Regions from separate parts of the Rhizobium sp. BK591 genome, predicted to be linked through region 2. Evidence: predicted binding sites of a transcription regulator. Region 2 holds the regulator's gene; each other region holds the start of a gene.
The links. The regulator PhoB, encoded in region 2, activates phosphate uptake and scavenging genes when phosphate is short. The targets are predictions, from matches to a motif close to TGTCATNNANCTGTCAT.
Positions count from the first base shown of each region.

Region 1 (4,825 bases), on a different contig from region 2:
CAGATCACCCAGGTCGACTTTCATTGTTCGCCACTCCGCACAACCCGTGCGGTTTGTACCTGATTATCCCACGCGTCGACAGCGCCTATCTTGGTGTCATCTCTTGAAAGGAGTGAGACCATGTCCATTATCGATCAGGCCGGCAGTTTCAATCTCGGCGGTCGCAGCGTGAAGCGGCTCGGCTACGGCGCCATGCAGCTTGCCGGCCCCGGCGTGTTCGGCCCGCCCAGGAATCATGGCGCGGCCCTGGCCGTGCTGCGCGAGGCGGTGGAAAGCGGCGTCAATCACATCGACACCAGCGACTTCTATGGCCCGCACGTCACCAACCAGATCATCCGTGAAGCGCTCCATCCCTATCGCGACGATCTCGTCATCGTCACCAAGATCGGCGCCCGCCGCGGCACGGACGGATCATGGATTCCGGCGTTCTCGCGGGAGGAACTGACGCAGGCAGTCCACGACAATCTCCGCAATCTCGGCCTCGATGTGCTTGATGTCGTCAATCTCAGGATCATGTTCGACGTGCACGGCCCAGCCGAAGGGTCGATCGAAGCACCGCTGACGGTCCTCGCCGACCTGCAGCGGCAAGGTCTGGTTCGTCACGTCGGGCTGAGCAACGCCACATCGAGGCAGATCGCCGAGGGCCGCCGGATCACCGAGATCGTCTGCGTGCAGAACCAATACAATCTGGCGTATCGGGCCGACGACGAGCTGATCGACGATCTCGCCCGCGAAGGCACCGCCTATGTGCCGTTCTTCCCGCTCGGCGGGTTCACCCCGCTGCAGTCGTCCACCCTGTCCGATGTCGCCGCCCGCCTTGATGCCACGCCCATGCAGGTGGCGCTCGCCTGGCTGCTGCGTCGCGCGGAAAACATCCTGCTGATCCCGGGCACCTCGTCCGTCGGCCATCTCAGGGAGAACCTCGCCACCGCCAGCCTCGCACTGCCGGATGACGCCGTCTGGGAATTGAACCGCATGGCTGATATCGCCGCCTGACGGTTATCGCAAGATCGCAGCTGATCCCCGATCGCTACGCCACGCTATTGCATGGCGTAGCGGCACAATTCTGGGCCGCCGATTGCGGCCCCACCTCAATAGCGCTCCGGCACGAGCATTTCAGCCGGAACCGGCGCCCTATTGTAATCGGCGTGACGGATGCGGTCCGGCAACTGGATCTCCGGTTTCGGAACATCCTCGTAAGGGATCTGCTCGAGAAGATGGGCGATGCAGTTCAACCGCGCCCGTTTCTTATCCACGGCCTGCACCACCCACCAGGGTGCATCCTTGGTGTGCGTGCGCGCCAGCATCTCTTCCTTGGCCTTGGTGTATTCCTCCCAATGGACACGGCTCTCCATATCCATCGGCGAGAGCTTCCACTGCTTCAGCGGATCGTGGATGCGCATCTTGAAGCGGAATTCCTGCTCTTCGTCGGTGATCGAAAACCAGTACTTGATCAGCACGATCCCGGAACGGACCAGCATCCGCTCGAATTCAGGCACCGAGCGGAAGAATTCCTCGAGTTCATCAGGGGTGCAGAACCCCATGACGCGCTCGACACCGGCGCGATTGTACCAGCTTCGGTCGAAGAGCACCATTTCACCGGCTGTCGGAAGATGCGGGACATAACGCTGGAAATACCATTGATGCCGCTCCCGCTCGGTCGGGGCGGGCAGCGCGACCGTCCGGCATACGCGAGGATTAAGCCGCTGGGTCACGCGCTTGATCGCGCCTCCCTTGCCGGCCGAATCCCGACCTTCAAACAGTACCACCACTTTCAGCTTCTTATGCTGAACCCAGTCCTGCAGCCGCACCAGTTCATGCTGAAGCCGGAAAAGCTCCCGGAAGTAGATCTTTCGCTCGAGCGTCTGCTCCGCCGGTTCCGACATTCCTTCGGCGACCAGATCGTCCAGCCGGTCTTCCTCCATCTGCATTTCCAGCTCCTCATCGAAGCTGTCGGCGATTTCGGCCTTGATCCGGTTGAGCTGGTGATGTGATTGCGACATGGCCTTTTCCTTTTGCTTCTTTTGACAGGAGCATGTCAGTGCGAAGTTTGTGTGACGACCACTTCGCGAAGACCAAAACGGCTACTTGCCTCTCTCGTTCCACGCACTCGACAGAAACAGGTGCCGAGTGGGATCAGTGCGTCTACAGCTGCCCTGCTCGGTACTGGTCGACAAGGTTCCGGCAGGCGCGGATCGTCAGGGCCATGACGGTGAGCGTCGTGCCGGCGATGCCGCTGCCGGGAAAGGCGCTGGCATCGGTGACGATCAGGTTCGGCGCATCCCACACCTGGTTGTAGGGATTGAGCACCGAAGCCTCCGGGGTTTCGCCCATGCGCGCGCCGCCCGTCTCATGAATGGCCGCGCCCATGCACATGGTCTTGCGGAACCATGTGCGGAACATGAAACGGCTGAAGGCATCGGCTTCGGGAAAGGCGCCTTTGCCCATCTCCTTGAGGCCGGTGGGCGAACCAATGAATTCGAGGTCGCCGCCGACCTCCTTGATCATGGCAATCAGCGTTTCTTCCTGCCTTTTGAGCAGCGCCTGCTCCTCCTCCTGCATGACGCAGCGGATATGCGGCACGGGAATGTTCCAGGCATCCCTGCGCTTGGCGTCGAGCGTGATGCGATTGTCGGCATAGGGCAGCATTCGGCCGAAACCAAAGAAGGCGAGACGCGCATCTGCGTCCGCGGAGACCGGCGCCCGGCCGACGCTTCCCTGGTAGTCGAAATCGCCGCGGGCGGCGTCGCCCTCGCCGAAGCGGGGAATGAAGATCCCGCCCGACGGATTGTAGAACGGGTCGGTCGGCGCGGACTCGTCCGTCGCCCAACCCTTGGCCTTCGAAAAGGAGCCGAACGCGAGACACGGAAGCTGATCCATGAAATAGCGGCCGAGGGCGCCCGAACCGTTGCCAAGCCCGCCCGGATGTTTCGCCGAAGCCGAATTCAACAGCAATCGCACGCTCTCTATCGGCGAGGCCGAAAGCACAACCATCGCAGCCCGCGCGGTCGATACTTCGCCCGTATTGCGATCGATGAACTCCGCGCCGGTGGCGCGGCGCGTCTTCTCATCCGTGGTGATGCGACGAACGACGGCGTCGTAGCGGACGCTCAGCTGGCCGGTCGCCTTTGCTTCGCGCAGCGGTCGCGGCATGCGGTCGGCATCGGGCGCGATATAACGCCAGGAGACGACGTTCCGCTCCGGCCAGCGGCTTTCCACCGCCTGCTTAAAGGTCTGTTCGGCCGGCGTCAGGCTGGCCGGCTTCGCATAGACGCCGTCCGGCAGTGTCGCCACGTTGTCCTTGTTGCCGTAGAGCCCGAGATAGGCCTCGACCTCGTCGTAGAAAGGCGTCAGCTCGTCATAGGAGACCGGCCAGTCGATGCCCTTTCCCGTGCGCGAGCGGAGCTTGAAATCGTCGTCGGTCCAGCGCAGCAGCACCCGGCCGAAACTGTGGAGGCGCCCGCCGCCCTGGCGGCCGCGGATCCACAGGAAGGGCGCGCCCTTCGGCGTCGTATAGGGGTTCTTGCGGTCGTTGACGAAGAAGTGGCTGAAACGCTCCGTGAAAAACGCCGCGCGCGCCTGGATCGGCTGGCCCTTGAGGGTGGCGCGCGCGCGCTCCCAGATATTGATGCTGCTTGCCGGCGCCTTCTTGCGGGCGGGATCGAAATCCTTCGGCCCGACGGCGGGACCGGCCTCGAGCAGCAGCACCGACAGTCCTTGGGCCGTCAGTTCTTTGACCGCGAAGGAACCCGCCGCGCCGGAGCCGATCACCAGCGCATCATAGACGATCTCAGACATGTCTTTCAAAATCCTGTTCTTGAGCAATCCCTCAAGACGGCGCCAAGCGCGTCCGGAATTGCGGGAAAACAAAGGGATGCCACGTCACAGCCGCGATCCGTCGGCGCCGAAGAGGGACGCCTTGGCGATATCGAGCCCGGGCGTGACCGCGTCGCCAGGCTCGAGGGTGACATCGCCCATCAGCCGGAGCGAGAGGCTTTGGTCTGCCCAATCGAACCAGATAACAGCATCCGGGCCCATCGGCTCGACCACAGAAACGCGGCCGGGAATGGTGGGCAGGCCACTGGTGAACCCATCGAGCACAAGGTGTTCCGGGCGAAAGCCGAGTGTAGCCGGGCCGTCCGCCGCGACGGCACGGAAAGAATAACCGGAAAGATCGATGGTCAGCCCGTTACCTCGGAAGACCGGCGCCCCGACGCTGCGCTCGATCCGGCCCTCGATAAAATTCATCGCCGGAGCGCCGATGAAACCGGCAACGAACAGATTGGCCGGGCGGCGGTAGATCTCCGCCGGGGAGGCGAGCTGCTGGATCACGCCATCGCGCATGATGGCGATGCGGTCGGCAAGCGTCAGGGCCTCGACCTGGTCATGGGTGACATAGATCATCGTGTTGCCGAGGCGCTGATGCAGCTTCTTGATTTCGACGCGCAATTCGTTGCGCAGTTTGGCGTCGAGGTTCGACAGCGGTTCGTCGAACAGGAAAACATCGACTTCGCGCACCAGCGCCCGGCCGATGGCGACGCGCTGGCGCTGGCCGCCCGAAAGCGCGGCCGGGCGCCGGTCGAGCAGCTTGTCGAGGTGGAGAAGGGCGGCGGTGCGGGCAACACGCGCCTCGATCTCGGATTTCGGCAGGCCGGCGACGCGAAGTCCGAAGGAGAGGTTTTTGCGCACCGACATGCGGGGATAGAGCGCGTAGGACTGGAAGACCATGCCGATGCCGCGATCCTTCGGCTCCTCCCAGCTGACGTTCTTGCCGGAGATCCAGACCTCACCTGATGTAATGTCCTGAAGGCCGGCAATGGCGTTC
Region 1 is NZ_JACIAZ010000002.1:1,003,503-1,008,327, reverse strand. Features, by position in the region: gene FHX10_RS11870 (LysR family transcriptional regulator) at 1-24, opposite strand, end outside; gene FHX10_RS11865 (aldo/keto reductase family oxidoreductase) at 121-996, shown strand; gene ppk2 (polyphosphate kinase 2) at 1,092-2,003, opposite strand; gene FHX10_RS11855 (GMC oxidoreductase) at 2,146-3,798, opposite strand; gene FHX10_RS11850 (ABC transporter ATP-binding protein) at 3,883-4,825, opposite strand, start outside.
Region 1: ppk2 (polyphosphate kinase 2) is a predicted target of PhoB. The motif match lies at 2,025-2,041, and genes of this name have one in related genera.

Region 2 (4,825 bases):
CTCTTCGCGCCGTGCCGCCGTCGATCCGCGCCGCAGCCCTCGGCCTCGGCGCTTCCAAGATGCAGATGGTGTTCCACCACGTTCTGCCGCTCGCCATGCCCGGCATCCTCACCGGCACGATCATCGGCCTGGCGCATGCGCTCGGCGAAACCGCGCCGCTGCTCCTGATCGGCATGGTCGCCTTCGTCGCCAACGCGCCGACGACGCCGCTCGATCCCTCGACGGCTCTGCCCGTACAGGTCTATATGTGGGCCAACGAGGCCGAACGTGCCTTCGTCGAGCGTACTTCGGGTGCCATCATCGTTCTGCTCCTGTTCCTGATCGTCATGAACATGGGCGCCATCCTCTTGCGTCGTCGCTTCGAGCGCCGCTGGTAAACGGAGTTAAACATCATGAACATGTTGACGGAAGCTGCAGTTGAAAAGGCGCTGGATCACAAGATGAGCAACGTCCCGTATAAGATGATCGGAAAGGATGTCTCGGTTTACTACGGCGAAAAGCGCGCGCTTTTCGATGTGAACCTGAACATCCGCGAAAACACCGTAACCGCCCTGATCGGCCCGTCCGGCTGCGGCAAGTCGACCTTCCTGCGGAGCCTCAACCGCATGAACGACACGATCGACGGCTGCCGCGTCACCGGCAAGATCACGCTCGACACCGACGATATCTATGATCCGGATATCGACGTCGTCGAACTTCGCGCCCGCGTCGGCATGGTCTTCCAGAAGCCGAACCCATTCCCGAAGACGATCTACGAAAACGTCTCCTACGGCCCGCGCATCCACGGCCTGGCCAAGTCGAAGGCCGATCTCGACCAGATCGTCGAGACCAGCCTGCAGCGCGCCGGCCTCTGGAACGAGGTCAAGGACCGCGTGCATGAATCCGGCACCGGCCTGTCCGGCGGTCAGCAGCAGCGCCTCTGCATTGCCCGTGCCGTCGCCGTCAGCCCTGAGGTCATCCTGATGGACGAGCCCTGCTCGGCGCTCGACCCGATCGCCACCGCCAAGGTCGAGGAACTGATCCACGAGCTGCGCGAGAACTACACGATCGTCATCGTCACCCACTCCATGCAGCAGGCCGCGCGCGTCTCGCAGCGCACCGCCATGTTCCACCTCGGCAATCTCGTCGAGGAGAACGACACCGACAAGATGTTCACCAATCCCGACGATCCGCGCACCCAGGACTACATCATGGGTCGCTTCGGCTGATCCTGGCGTCACCAAGCCTTTCCGTTATTCGAGGATAAAGCCCCATGGCATCGACACATATTTATTCTGCCTATGATGATGATCTGAAGTTCCTGTCCAGGCGGATTTCCGAAATGGGCGGCCTGGCCGAGCAGATGGTCGCCGAAGCCGTGCGGGCGCTGGTCAACGGCGATACCGCGCTGGCGCAGAAGGTCATCTCCGACGATGTGATCCTCGATCACGCCGAACGCGAAATCGGCGACAAGGCGATCGTCACCATCGCCCGCCGTCAGCCGATGGCCGCGGACCTGCGCGAAATCATGGGTTCGATCCGCATCGCCGCCGATCTCGAACGCGTCGGCGACCTCGGCAAGAACACCGCCAAACGCGTCATCGCCGTCCAAAGCACCGGCGTTCCCCGCAAGCTCGCCCGCGGCCTCGAGCATCTCTCCGAGCTGGCGCTCGTCCAGCTCAAGGAAGTGCTCGACGTCTACACCAATCGCTCCGCCGACAAGGCGAACGCGATCCGCGAACGCGACAACGAGATCGACGCGATGTACACCTCGCTGTTTCGCGAGCTCCTGACCTACATGATGGAAGATCCGCGCAACATCACCAGCTGCACGCATCTTCTCTTCTGCGCCAAGAACATCGAGCGCATCGGCGACCACGCCACCAACATCGCCGAGACGATCTTTTACATGGCGACAGGTGCGCAGCCGGAAGGCGATCGTCCGAAAGACGACAGCGCCAACACCGTCGGCGCGGTAACCGAATAACCGCCCGGGCCGGACGGCCGGGCTAGAAGCTTGCGTGCGCGCCCATCCGGGGCGCGCAAAGAGGTCGCAGCCAATTCTGAATTTGCGCAGGGTGCATTGCTTGAACCATCCCCGGTTCAAGGATCATGCGCGAGGAGACCGACACGCATGATCCCGAGAGTTGCAGTTGTTGAAGACGAGGAAGCCCTGAGCGTGCTTCTTCGCTACAATCTCGAAGCGGAAGGCTTCGAGGTCGATACTATCCTTCGTGGCGACGAAGCCGAAATGCGGCTTCAGGAGCGCACGCCCGATCTGCTCATCCTCGATTGGATGCTGCCTGGCGTCTCCGGCATCGAACTCTGCCGGCGCCTGCGCATGCGGCCGGAAACCGAGCGCCTGCCGATCATCATGCTGACGGCGCGCGGCGAAGAGAGCGAGCGCGTCCGCGGGCTTTCGACGGGGGCCGACGATTATGTCGTCAAGCCCTTCTCGACCCCCGAGCTCGTTGCCCGCGTCAAGGCGATGCTGCGCCGCGCCCGTCCCGAGGTGCTGTCGACGGTGCTGAAATGCGGCGATATCGAACTCGACCGCGAAACCCACCGGGTCCATCGCAAGACCCGCGAAGTCCGCCTCGGCCCCACCGAATTCCGCCTGCTGGAATTCCTGATGTCGTCGCCGGGCCGCGTCTTCTCCCGCTCGCAGCTTCTCGACGGTGTCTGGGGCCACGATATCTATGTCGACGAACGCACCGTCGACGTCCATGTCGGCCGCCTGCGCAAGGCGCTGAATTTCTCCAACATGCAGGACGTCATCCGCACCGTCCGCGGCGCCGGTTATTCGATGGAAGCCTGAGGGCCTCCATTCTGATTGCTGACAACGTCGCTCGAGCTAGCGTCTGCCCCTCACCCTAACCCTCTCCCCGTAAAACGGGGCGAGGGCACGTGCCCTGCGAGAGGTCAGCGGGGAACGGAGAGGTCGGGCATATCCCCTTTGCCCTGCAAGCGGGGAGAAGGTGCCGGCAGGTGGATGAGGGGCAGCCATCCGCGCGAACCAATAACTACAAAAAAACGGGCCAGTCGGCCCGTTTCTCATGTGCGGCGATGTTACCCGCTCAGCTGGCCCGCGCTGCTGCCCGGCGGCGTTCGTTGACCGGCTGGTAGGCAAGCTTCTGGTGATAGCTGCAATAGGGCGAATTGTCGGGGGATTCGCAGCCGCAGAAGTGGAAGTCGTCCTTCAGCGGATCGCCGACCGGCCACTTGCAGGTGCGTTCGGTCAGTTCCGTCAGGCCGAGGCGTCGGGAAATCGGAACGACCACGTTGCCTCTCGGCACGTATTCCATTTCCTCGATCGTTTCGATCTCGATCTCTTCCTTCAGCATCGTCGCGCCCTGCTGGCGGGTAACGGTGCGAGTGGCGACCCGTGAGGCGTAGTTCGGCGCGCGCGGCGCAGAAGTATTGCGTTTCGGCGTTCGGGCGGCATTGGCGGTACCGCCGGCCTTGGCACGGCCGGGGAGGCTCAGCCGATGCACCTTGCCGATGACCGCGTTTCTGCTGACGCCACCAAGTTGTGCCGCGATCTGGCTGGCGCTCAGTCCTTCGGCCCAGAGCTTCTTGAGTTTCTCGACCCGCTCGTCTGTCCAGTTCATGCCCTGTCTCCACCTTTTGCGTTGGTGATGGCAGAATCCCTCACCGTTGTCCCGGAAGGCTCCGAAACAAGAAACGCTTGATCAATTTTGGTGACTAGTTCCGCCGCATGCAGTCTAGTAATTGAACTTTAACCTAGTGTGAGGCTGACTCCGTGACAAGAGTCGCATGAATCCGGATGAATCGAATTTCAAGTTTTCCCCAACTTGCTGCCCCGGCGTGGCATTTCTGCAATAATGCCTGTTGAGGACGGATAATGCTGCTGTACAAGCTTGCTGCATGCGCTAAGGGCGCAGTTTTGTTGACATTGCAGCGCGAAAAGGAAATAGTGCCAGTCGCCGCCGCAAGGCGGCATTTTTGATTTTTCGGGCCTGGTTTTCTTAGCCGGAGTCCGGAGCTTGATAACATCGATGGGAGATCGCGCTATGGCTGAAGCCGCGCCGCTTTATGACACCTATTCTCGTGCCCCGTTGCGGTTCGAGCGAGGCGAGGGCGTGTGGCTGATCACCGAAAGCGGCGAGCGATATCTCGATTTCGGCGCCGGCGTCGCCGTCACTTCGGTCGGCCACAGCAATCCGCATGTGGTCGGCGCGCTGAAGGAGCAGGCCGACAAGGTCTGGCATCTCTCCAACATCTATGAGATCCCCGGCCAGGAGCGCCTGGCCAAACGGCTGACCGACGCCACCTTTGCCGACAAGGTGTTCTTCACCAATTCGGGCGCCGAGGCGCTCGAATGCGCGATCAAGACGGCGCGCCGTTATCAGTATTCCAAGGGTCATCCCGAGCGCTTCCGTATCATCACCTTCGAGGGCGCCTTTCACGGCCGGACGCTGGCGACGATCGCCGCCGGCGGCCAGGAGAAATATCTTGAGGGCTTCGGCCCCAAGGCGCCCGGTTTCGATCAGGTGGCTTTCGGCGACATCGAAGCGGTGCGCGCCGCGATCACCGATGCCACGGCCGGAATTCTCATCGAGCCGGTGCAGGGCGAGGGCGGCGTGCGTCCGGCCACCCCCGAATTCATGAAGGCGCTTCGCCAGATCTGCGACGAAAATGGCCTGCTGCTGATCCTCGACGAGGTCCAGACCGGGGTCGGGCGCACCGGCAGGCTCTTCGCCCATGAATGGTCGGGCGTCACCCCCGACATCATGGCGGTCGCCAAGGGCATCGGCGGCGGTTTCCCCCTCGGCGCCTGCCTTGCCACGGCAGAGGCTGCCTCCGGCATGAAGGCCGGCACGCA
Region 2 is NZ_JACIAZ010000004.1:470,773-475,597, forward strand. Features, by position in the region: gene pstA (phosphate ABC transporter permease PstA) at 1-377, shown strand, start outside; gene pstB (phosphate ABC transporter ATP-binding protein PstB) at 393-1,208, shown strand; gene phoU (phosphate signaling complex protein PhoU) at 1,253-1,966, shown strand; gene phoB (phosphate regulon transcriptional regulator PhoB) at 2,114-2,797, shown strand; gene FHX10_RS20490 (GcrA family cell cycle regulator) at 3,057-3,590, opposite strand; gene FHX10_RS20495 (aspartate aminotransferase family protein) at 4,014-4,825, shown strand, end outside.

Region 3 (4,825 bases), on a different contig from region 2:
CAGCCTTCACGATCGCAAAGTCGGCCTTCAGCCAGCGCTCCTGCACATAGTGGCGGCCATCGAACTCGGCGATGACCTTGCCGTTGGCCAGTTCGGTGCCGTAAGCCGTCGGCGTGTAAAAAGCCGGAATGCCGGCTCCGCCGGCGCGGATGCGCTCGGCAAGCGTTCCCTGCGGCACCAGCTCGAGCTCGATCTCGCCGGCCAGATATTTATCCGTGAAGGCGCGCGGATCCGACGACCGCGGAAAGGAACAGATCATTTTCCGGACCAAGCCGGCATCGATCATCGCGGCGATGCCGATGCGCCCGTTGCCGGCATTGTTGTTGATCACGGTCAGGTTCTTCGAGCCCTTGTCGATCAGGGCATGAATGAGCTCGATCGGCGCGCCCGAGCCACCGAAACCACCGATCATGACGGTCGCGCCGTCACCGATCTCAGAGACGGCTTCCGCCGTGCTCCCGACTGTCTTGTCCATGCGGGATCTCTCCTTGGCTATGCGATCGGGAACTGGTTCCCGTCCTTCGAGCGTCAGGGATAAAGCGCAGCGGGCCGGACGGCAAGAAATTTGTGCGATATTTGACATTTGTTCGTATATCGCACAATAAGGAGTGGTCGGGCGCAGCCCGAGCAATCGATCCAGCGAATCGATTGCAGCGACGAATGCCCGAAGCGCAAGCGAAGGGCGAAGCACGATAGAACGCGGTCCGACAGGCAACCTCAAGACAGGAGCCCACCATGCGCGAAACGGATTTCGTCAGCGGTTTTGCCCGCGGCCTGAAAGTCATCGAAGCCTTCGGTGAGACGCGGCAGCGGCTTTCCATTGCCGAGGCGTCGAAACTGACGGCGCTCGATCGCGCCGCCGTGCGCCGCTCGCTGCTGACGCTCGCCGAACTCGGTTATGCCGATTACGACGGCAAGTTCTTCACCCTAACACCGAAGATCCTGCGGCTTGGCCATGCCTATCTCGCGGCGACGCCTCTGCCGGCGCTGCTGCAACCGCATCTCGATCTTCTCTCCGAAAAGGCCGGCCAGAGTGCCTCGGCCTCGGTGCTCGACGGCACCGAAATCGTCTATGTCGCCCGCGCCTCGCAGCGCCGCGTCATGTCGATCAATTTGACTCCCGGAAGCCGCCTGCCCGCTTACTGCGCCTCGATGGGCCGGGTGCTGCTTGCGGCTCTCCCCGAGAGCGAAGCGCGCGCCATCCTTGCCCGCAGCGAGCTGAAGAAGAACACTGTGAATACCAGAACCGATCCGGAGGAGCTCATCACAGAATTCCGCCGTGTGCGCGCCGAGGGTTACGCCATCATCGATCAGGAGCTGGAGATCGGTCTCTGCTCCATTGCCGTGCCCATCGACAACGACCGCGGCGAAACCGTCGCGGCGATCAATATCGGGGCGCCGGCCGCTCTCGTGCCGGCCGCGGAGATGAAGGAGCGGTATCTGCCGCTGCTGAAGGAAACGCAGACCGCATTGCGACCATTACTGCGGCGGTGACGGCAAGCAGTGCCAGCAAAAGTCCGCAGCGGTTTTGCGTCCGGAATACGTAAAGAAACAGATGGAGCGGCCCCGAACAGGGGCCGCTCGCAATCGTCAATGCGTCAGGTCGAGCGCGGCTGTGAGGTCGCCCATCGGCGGCCGATCATTGTTGCGCAGCGCCTTGTCGCGGGCGAGGATGCCGGGCAGCACCGGCAAATCATAGCGCGCGGTGATGAAGCGGATGATCGAGGTCGTGTCGTACTGGGTGTGATCGACCATGCCGCTCTTGGCGAAGGGCGAGATGATGAAGGCCGGAATGCGGTTGCCCGGGCCCCAGCGATCGGCCTTCGGCGGCGCGACGTGATCCCAGAAGCCGCCATTCTCGTCATAGGTGACGATGACGAGCATATGGCCCCATTGCGGGCTCTTCTCGAGGTGGGAGACGATATCGGCAAGATGCTGGTCGCCGCTCGACACGTCGGCATAACCGCCATGTTCGTTGAGGTTGCCTTGCGGCTTGTAGAAGGAGACCGCGGGCAGCTTGCCATCGTCGATATCCCTGAGGAAGGCTTCGCCGCCAAGACCGCCATCCCTCAGATGTTCGGCGCGCGCCGGCGTGCCTGGCGCGAAATTGGCGAAATAGTTGAACGGCTGGTGGTGGAACTGGAAGTTCGGCACCGGCGTGGCGTTCTTGCCGTCGAGGGCTGCCTGCCAGGCGCCGCTATACCATGCCCAGCTGACACCCTTCAGCGACAGCAGGTCGCCGATGGTGATTTCATGCTGCGGCGGCAGCGTCGTTGCGGCGGTGGGATCGGCATAGGCCGGATCGCCGTCCTTGGCCGGCGGATTGGCGCTCGGCTGGTAGGGCGGCTGCATGGTGTTGACGGCATAGAAGTCAGGGGTCAGCGTGCCGTCGGAGACGAATTTCGGGGCGCCCTCCAGCGCCGACTTCGGGGCGTTTTCCGCCACAACAAGCGACGTGCCGTCCGCATCGACCTTGGCAATGGTCGGCTTTGCCGGGCTCTTGTCGGCGTCGGGATAATAGGGCGTGCAGGCGCAGACGAGTGCGAAGTGATTGAGGAAGGAACCGCCGAAAGCGCCCTGGAAGAAGTTGTCGGCAATGACGTATTTCTTGGCGACCTGCCACATCGGCAGGATGGAGCCGTCGTAGTGCCCCATGACGAGGCTGCCGGAATCGGCCCAGGCCACGAACTTGTCGTTCTTGCCGCCGTCGATCTGCATCTGCTCCTGGTAAAAGCGATGCCAGAGATCGCGGGTGATGACCGAAGGCGCCTGCGCAAAACCCTTGGGATCGTCGATCGCAAAGGTGGCGTTGGCAAGATGGGCCGACTGCGCCTCGGTGACGGCAGGCGTAACACCCTTGGCGGTGAGGCCGCCCCAGGCGGGCGGCAGTTCGGATAGCAGCTGGCCGTCGCGGTCGAGCTGGCGGGCGTGATCGGCGGTCGCGTTCGAGAGCCCGTCGACGCCGGGAAAGCTGCCGTAGAGATTATCGAAGCTGCGGTTTTCGGCATAGATGACGACGACATTGTCGATCTTGTCGTAGCCGGCGGGCGCCGCATGGGCTGCCGTTGTGATCGCAAACGGCACGATGGCCGATCCGGCGAGACAGATGGAATGGAGGGTCTTCAGTCTTTTCACGTCAGTTCCTCATGGCTAGGGGGCGTTGGCTAGAGGGAGCGGAGAACGCTCGGGGGCGTCCAAACGCTATTCCGGCCGTCTATCAACTTTGTGACATCGGGGGTTGGCGTGATGCCGCAGGCGATAGCCGTCATCAATTTGTTGCAACAAGGTTCGATCATGGAGCAAACCAGTCTTAAGCTATTGGAATCCTTATCATGGCAATCAAGACCATCTGGCTTGTGCGGTCCGGCCTGGCGGTGAGCATGGGTGCTGTGGCGCTCTGTCTTGCCAGTCTTCCGCTGCGGCAAAGCAGCGCGGCGACCACGGCCGGCCTGCATCCCGGCCCGATGTCGCGCGCCGAGGCCTTTGCCCGAGCCGAAACGCTCACCGCGCTCGGCCGCAAGATATTCTCGGATGCCTCGCTGTCGGCCTCGGGGCTCCAGGCCTGCGCGTCCTGCCATGATCCGGCTCACGCCTTCGGCCCGGCATCGGCGACGCCGGTCGAAATCGGCGGCCAGCATATGGACCGGCCGGGGCTGCGCGCCGTGCCGACGCTGCGCTACCTCCAGGCGGTACCCGCCTTCACCGAGCATTATTACGATTCCGAGGACGAGGGCGACGAAAGCGTCGACAATGGCCCGACCGGCGGCCTGACCTGGGACGGCCGTGTCGACCACGGCGCCGATCAGGCAAAGATCCCGTTGCTTTCGCCCTTCGAGATGGGAAACAAGGATGCGGCCGAAGTGGTGGCAAAGCTGCAGAAGGCAGCCTATGCCGGTGACATCGAGGCGGCCTTCGGCGCGACGGTGTTCGACAACCCCGACGACGCCTTCGACGCCGCCGCCGAGGCGCTCGCCACCTTCGAACAGAGTGGCCCGGATTTTTATCCCTATTCCAGCCGCTACGACGCCTTTCTCGCCGGCAAGGCGACGCTGACGGCGCAGGAATTGCACGGGCGACAGCTGTTCGAGGATCCGGCCAAGGGCAACTGTTCGAGCTGTCATCTGAGCGAGCCCGCCAATGACGGCGAACCGCCGCAATTTTCCGATTTCGGCTTCCTCGGACTCGCCGCTCCCCGCAATATGGCAATCCCGGCCAATAGCGATCCGAACTATCACGATCTCGGCCTCTGCGGCCCTCAGCGCACCGACTTTGCCGGACGCAGCGACTATTGCGGCCTGTTCCGCACCCCGACGCTGCGCAATGTCGCTCTGAATAAGAGCTTCTTCCACAACGGCTATTTCCACTCGCTGCGCGACGTCGTCTCCTTCTATGCGACCCGCGACAGCGATCCCGGCCGGTGGTATCCGAAAAATTCAGATGGCACGGTCCGTAGATATGACGACCTGCCGCAAGCCTATTGGGACAATCTCAACCAGGACCCACCCTTCGGCCGGAAGTCCGGCGATGCGCCTGCCCTCACCGACCTCGAGATCGACGACATCGTCGCCTTCCTGGGAACGCTGACGGATGCCGATCTGCAATCTGATGCGATCGGGCATTGACCCGGGGCCGGCGGACCACTCTTGTTATGGACTTGCTAGGCTAAGGACGGAAACGCATCTCGCGACCGTTGCTTGAGAATATGCAATCAATGATTTATATGCTGTCATTGATGAATGGAGGCAATGATGGCCAGCATGACGATCCGCAATCTCGATGATGGATTGAAGCAGCGGCTGCGCGTTCGCGCCGCCACGCATGGGCG
Region 3 is NZ_JACIAZ010000002.1:290,723-295,547, reverse strand. Features, by position in the region: gene FHX10_RS08480 (3-oxoacid CoA-transferase subunit A) at 1-475, opposite strand, end outside; gene FHX10_RS08475 (IclR family transcriptional regulator) at 736-1,494, shown strand; gene FHX10_RS08470 (acid phosphatase) at 1,591-3,135, opposite strand; gene FHX10_RS08465 (cytochrome-c peroxidase) at 3,333-4,622, shown strand; gene FHX10_RS08460 (FitA-like ribbon-helix-helix domain-containing protein) at 4,749-4,825, shown strand, end outside.
Region 3: FHX10_RS08470 (acid phosphatase) is a predicted target of PhoB. The motif match lies at 3,264-3,280, and genes of this name have one in related genera.

Region 4 (4,825 bases), on a different contig from region 2:
TCAGAACAAATCCTGGATACTTATATACAAATATAATCGCATTCAATAAGGAAGCAGCCGATTTTTCGCATTGTATATATTTGCCACCTATATAGACTTTCGGGATACCATATTGGTTGTCGTAGTAAATTGACACAACAATTACACATATTGTCGCGATTCCACTTAAAACGAGCGGTAGCAGCCCCCACTCCTTGTGCAGCAATCTCGGCTCAGATGACATCTTGACTCCGCATCGTTGGCGTCTTGTTCCGGAGTTATGTGATAGTCGGGGTACCGTCGACGAGAAAGCCAGCTTAGCCGGGATCTCGTCATTCTGTGGTGGAGGGATTATTTCGACGCTCAGACGTGCAGCTAAGCCGCCAAAGCCCGCAGCGGATGCAGCGTGCCGTCGCTGTAGACGAAGCGGCCGGCGCGGAAAGTGGCGCGGATGCGGTTGATATCGCCCGGTTCGACCACGACGAGATCGGCGCGCTGACCAAGGGCGATCTCGCCACGATCCGACAGACCGGCCGAGCGGGCCGCATTGCCGGTCGCCATGGCAACGGCTGCCGGCAGGCCGCCTTCCACCATGTCGGCAAGCTTGAAGATGCCGGGCACGAAGGCGGCCGGATGATAATCGGCGGCGATGACGCTGAGCAGGCCGGCCCTTGCGGCATCGAGGGCGCTGAGATTGCCCGACATCGACTGGCCGCGCAGCGCGTTCGGCGCGCCCATCAGCGTCCAGAGGCCACGGCGGCGCGCCTCTTCCGCCGCAGGCGCCGTGACCGGAAACTCGCTGATGGTCACGCCGAGATCATACATTTCGGCGACCTTTTCGACGCTGTCATCGTCATGCGAGGCAAGCGACAGCTTGTGCTTCAGCGACAGCGCGACAATCTCCTTCAGCTTGGCCTCGATGTCAGGATTGTTGCGCATGGCGATGCGCTTGGCGACGATCTCCGCCGCCATGTCCTCTGAGATGGCGCGGCGCTCGGAAATGCTGAGGATGTAGCTCTGCAGATTGTTGTATTGGCCCTGGCCCGGCGTGTGGTCGGTCAGCGACACCATGTCGATCTGGTCGGCATTCAGCAGACGCTCGAGTGCCGGGGCTGCACCGACATTGGTGATTTCGTAGCGGGCATGGACGCGGTGGTCGATCAGCAGATCATCGCGCAGACGGTTGATGCCCTCGATCACTGCCGAGGTCGTCTCCAGCGAACGGACATGGCCGTAGACGCTCTCGGTCGCAAAAGAGACGGCGGCAAAGGCGGTCGTGACACCGGCGGCGGCAAGCTTCTTGTCGAGTTCGTGGATGCCGAAATCGATCGGCATCGTCGCGTTCGGCCGCGGGGCGATCTCGCGCTCGATCATGTCGCCGTGCAGATCGACGAATCCGGGCATCAGCAGCCGTCCGCCGCCATCGACGGCAGCGGCGGCGACCGGCTCCGGCCTGATCTCAGCGATGACGCCATCCTCAACACGCACGGCACCTTCACTCACCACCTCGTTTGGGAGAACGAGGGTGAAATTGCTGAGCCACATGGGCTTTCTCCTGACCGCATCCGATGATTGACAAGCCGCAGCGGATAAAACCGCTTCGTGACAGTCGTATGAAATTTCGAGCGCGATCACCTTAAAGCGGAAACTTGCGCTTTGGAATTGGTTGAATGCGCTCGCCGCGCGGATTCACGACCATCGTTTCAAACAGCGCGAGTCTCGAATCCAGCGACCTGGAGCCTTCGAATTGACTAGTTATAAATAAACTAGTAGTATTATTACTATGACATCTATCAAACGCTCTCCAGTCGCGCTCGCCGTCCTTGCAATGCTCATGGAAGAGCCAATGCATCCTTACCGAATGCAGCGGCTCATCAAGGAGCGCGGCAAGGACGAAGTGATCAATGTCACGCAGAGGGCGAGCCTTTATCAAACAATCCAGCGGCTCGAACGCGAGGGCTTGATCATCCCGCGGAAAACAGTCCGGGACGACAAGCGTCCAGAGCGAACCGTGTACGAGATAACCGAGAAAGGCCGCGAAATCGCGCTGGAATGGATGCGGGCGATATTGTCGACCCTGACGCGAGAATATCCGGAATTCCCCGCGGCGATGTCATTTCTTCCGCTGCTTACGCCTGATGATGTGGCGAGCCAGCTTGAGCTCAGAGCAAAAGCCATCGAGTCGGAACTTCGCAGGATCGACGACGTCTTGCAGGAAGCTCAGGCTGTTCCAAGGCTCTTCCTTCTCGAGATGGAATATCTCCGAGCGATCCACGCAGCCGAATTATCCTGGGTCAGTGGCATTGTCGGGGACCTCCGCGCCCAGCGTATCACCTGGACAGAGGAGTGGCTGAGACAGATCGCCGCCAAATTCTCCATCGCCCCCAAACTCGACTAGGACCAACACCATGAAGGTTTTGATTATCGGCGCCGGGACCGGCGGTTTGGCACTCGCACATCTGCTTAAGCAGGCTGGGGTTTGCATAGCGGTATATGAGCGCGACTTTGCGCCGAGCACCGACAGTGGTGGTTATCGCGTCGGCATCAGCCCGGCTGGAAGCCGCGCGCTAAAAGCCTGTGTCCCCGGCGAACTCTACGATCTCTATGTCGCCACCTGCGCCAGGTCGCCACGCTATTTCAACATGCTCACTGAACAACTGGGCGAAGTCCTGAGCTTCGATATCGATGATGCAGGCCCGAACACCCTCGACGGTGAAAAGAACGTCATTCGAAAGACGCTGAGGCGGGTTCTGCTCAGAGGACTTGAAGACGACGTCTTCTTCGGGAAGACGCTTCAAAGTTACACAAACAGCGCCGACGGGTCGGTCATAGCTTGCTTTCAGGATGGAAGTCTCGCGACGGGAGATGTGCTGGTGGGCGCTGACGGCACGAATTCGACTGTACGCAAGCAACGTCTGCCGGAAGCGCGTCTGGAAGACACGGGGATCGTGTCGCTCGGGGGCAAAATTCCGATGACGGTCGCGACGAAAGCTCTGCTGTCGGACAAAATGTTTCAAGGCATGTCGCTGATCATGGCGCCGATGGGCTTCGGCGCAATCATTCACTCGCTCGAGTTCGCCGGCACTAGAAGCGACCCAGATTTTGTTGCTCGTTGGCCGGACTTCGTCGAAGCACTCGACGAGGACAGCGTCGGTTGGGGGGTATGGGGCGCTCGGCAGAACTGGCCGCGGGACCCGACCGGTCTGAGCGGCGAACAATTGAGAGAACTGGGCTTGAAACTCACCCGGGACTGGCATCCGCACTTACATGCGCTCATTCAGATGACGGAGCCCTCGACGATCCACGATATCAGGATGAGAACCGCCGTCCCGCTGACGCCTTGGGCGAGTTCGAATGTCACTCTGCTCGGTGACGCCGTCCATACGATGACACCAGGACGAGGCGCGGGCGCCAATACCGCGCTTCGCGATGCCGCACTGCTCGGACGCATGCTGGTTGAAGCGAACCAAGGGCGAAAACCGCTTGTCGAAGCCATACATGCCTACGAAGTCGAGATGCTTCGCTACAGTACCGAAGCAATCCGAGAATCGAAAAAGCAGATGGATGCCCGCGACCTGGTCCATCGGCCGATTGTCGGCAGACTTCAACTCGCTGTCACGCGCGGCGTAATGCGCATCATCAATGCGATACCTGCACTGAAGCAGCGCGCCTTTCAGCAGATGATGCGAGTTCGCGGGGAAAACTAAACGGGTCGCGGATCATGTCGATCTGCCCGAAGTAACTTGACGAACCAGGTCTCGATCGCCTTACCGCTAATGAAGTTTGCCCCTGTTCAAAAGCGCCCATTGCAAGAGCACGATCGTCTTGGCATCGAAGATCTCGCCAGTTTCGATCATTGCCGCGGCCGCGTCGAGCGGGACTTCGAGGACCTCGATATCCTCGTGCTCTTCGTCCAGGCCGCCGCCTTCCGCCACGCGGTCGGCGGTGTCGATGAGGGCTGCGAAGAAGTGGACGACCTCGGTGACGGCGCCCGGCGAGGTATAGGATTTGAACAGGAAGCGCGCGTCGCGCAGGCGATAGCCGGTCTCCTCCATCGCCTCGCGGCGGATCGCCGCCTCGGGATGATCATCGTCGAGAAGGCCGGCCGGCACCTCGATTGTCCAGGCGGGATCGCCGTTGAGATGAACAGGGAGGCGGAACTGGCGGACGAGCACGACAAGGCCGCGCCTGGGATCATAAAGCAGGATGCAGGCGGCGGGCGTGCGGTGATAGACTTCCCGCTTCAACCGCTGGGTTGCGCCCTTGCGGTCGATATAATCGAGCAGGTAGCTGGCGAGCCGCGTCCACCCATTCGACAAAATTTCCCCGCTGACGATCTTCACGCGTGATGTCGGCTGCATCATGCTGCGTCCCTGCGAAGCCAGACCTTGTTGTCGTGAACGGCCGCCCCGCCATAGGGTGCGACGGGGTCGGCGCCGGTCAAGACATTGATGCCCTCGCCATCGACATGCGCCTTGTTCGGCCAAAGCCCCTCGGCGATCAGCACGCCGGATTTCACTTCGGTGGTGATGCGGGCGTGGATGCGCAGATCGCCGCGGCTGTTGCCAATGCGAACGAGATCGCCATGGGCGATGCCATTGGCTTCGGCGTCGGCGGGATTGATCATCACCTCGGGGCGCCCTTCCTTTTGGCGAGAGGTCTTGGTCTCGGAGAAGCTCGAATTCAGGAAGTTGCGGGCGGGCGACGTGGCCAGCCGGAAAGGATGCTCGGAATCGGCGACTTCGATGACATCGACCTGATCAGGGAAGGCCGGAAGCTCGGCATGCGGCCCGAGCACCCCGATGGCGGCCGGCGGCTTGTTCGGCGCCGGCTGATTGATCCAGTC
Region 4 is NZ_JACIAZ010000003.1:190,606-195,430, reverse strand. Features, by position in the region: gene FHX10_RS14010 (alpha-D-ribose 1-methylphosphonate 5-triphosphate diphosphatase) at 355-1,524, opposite strand; gene FHX10_RS14005 (PadR family transcriptional regulator) at 1,763-2,377, shown strand; gene FHX10_RS14000 (FAD-dependent oxidoreductase) at 2,388-3,686, shown strand; gene FHX10_RS13995 (NUDIX domain-containing protein) at 3,753-4,343, opposite strand; gene FHX10_RS13990 (molybdopterin oxidoreductase family protein) at 4,340-4,825, opposite strand, start outside.
Region 4: FHX10_RS14010 (alpha-D-ribose 1-methylphosphonate 5-triphosphate diphosphatase) is a predicted target of PhoB. The motif match lies at 1,582-1,598, and genes of this name have one in related genera.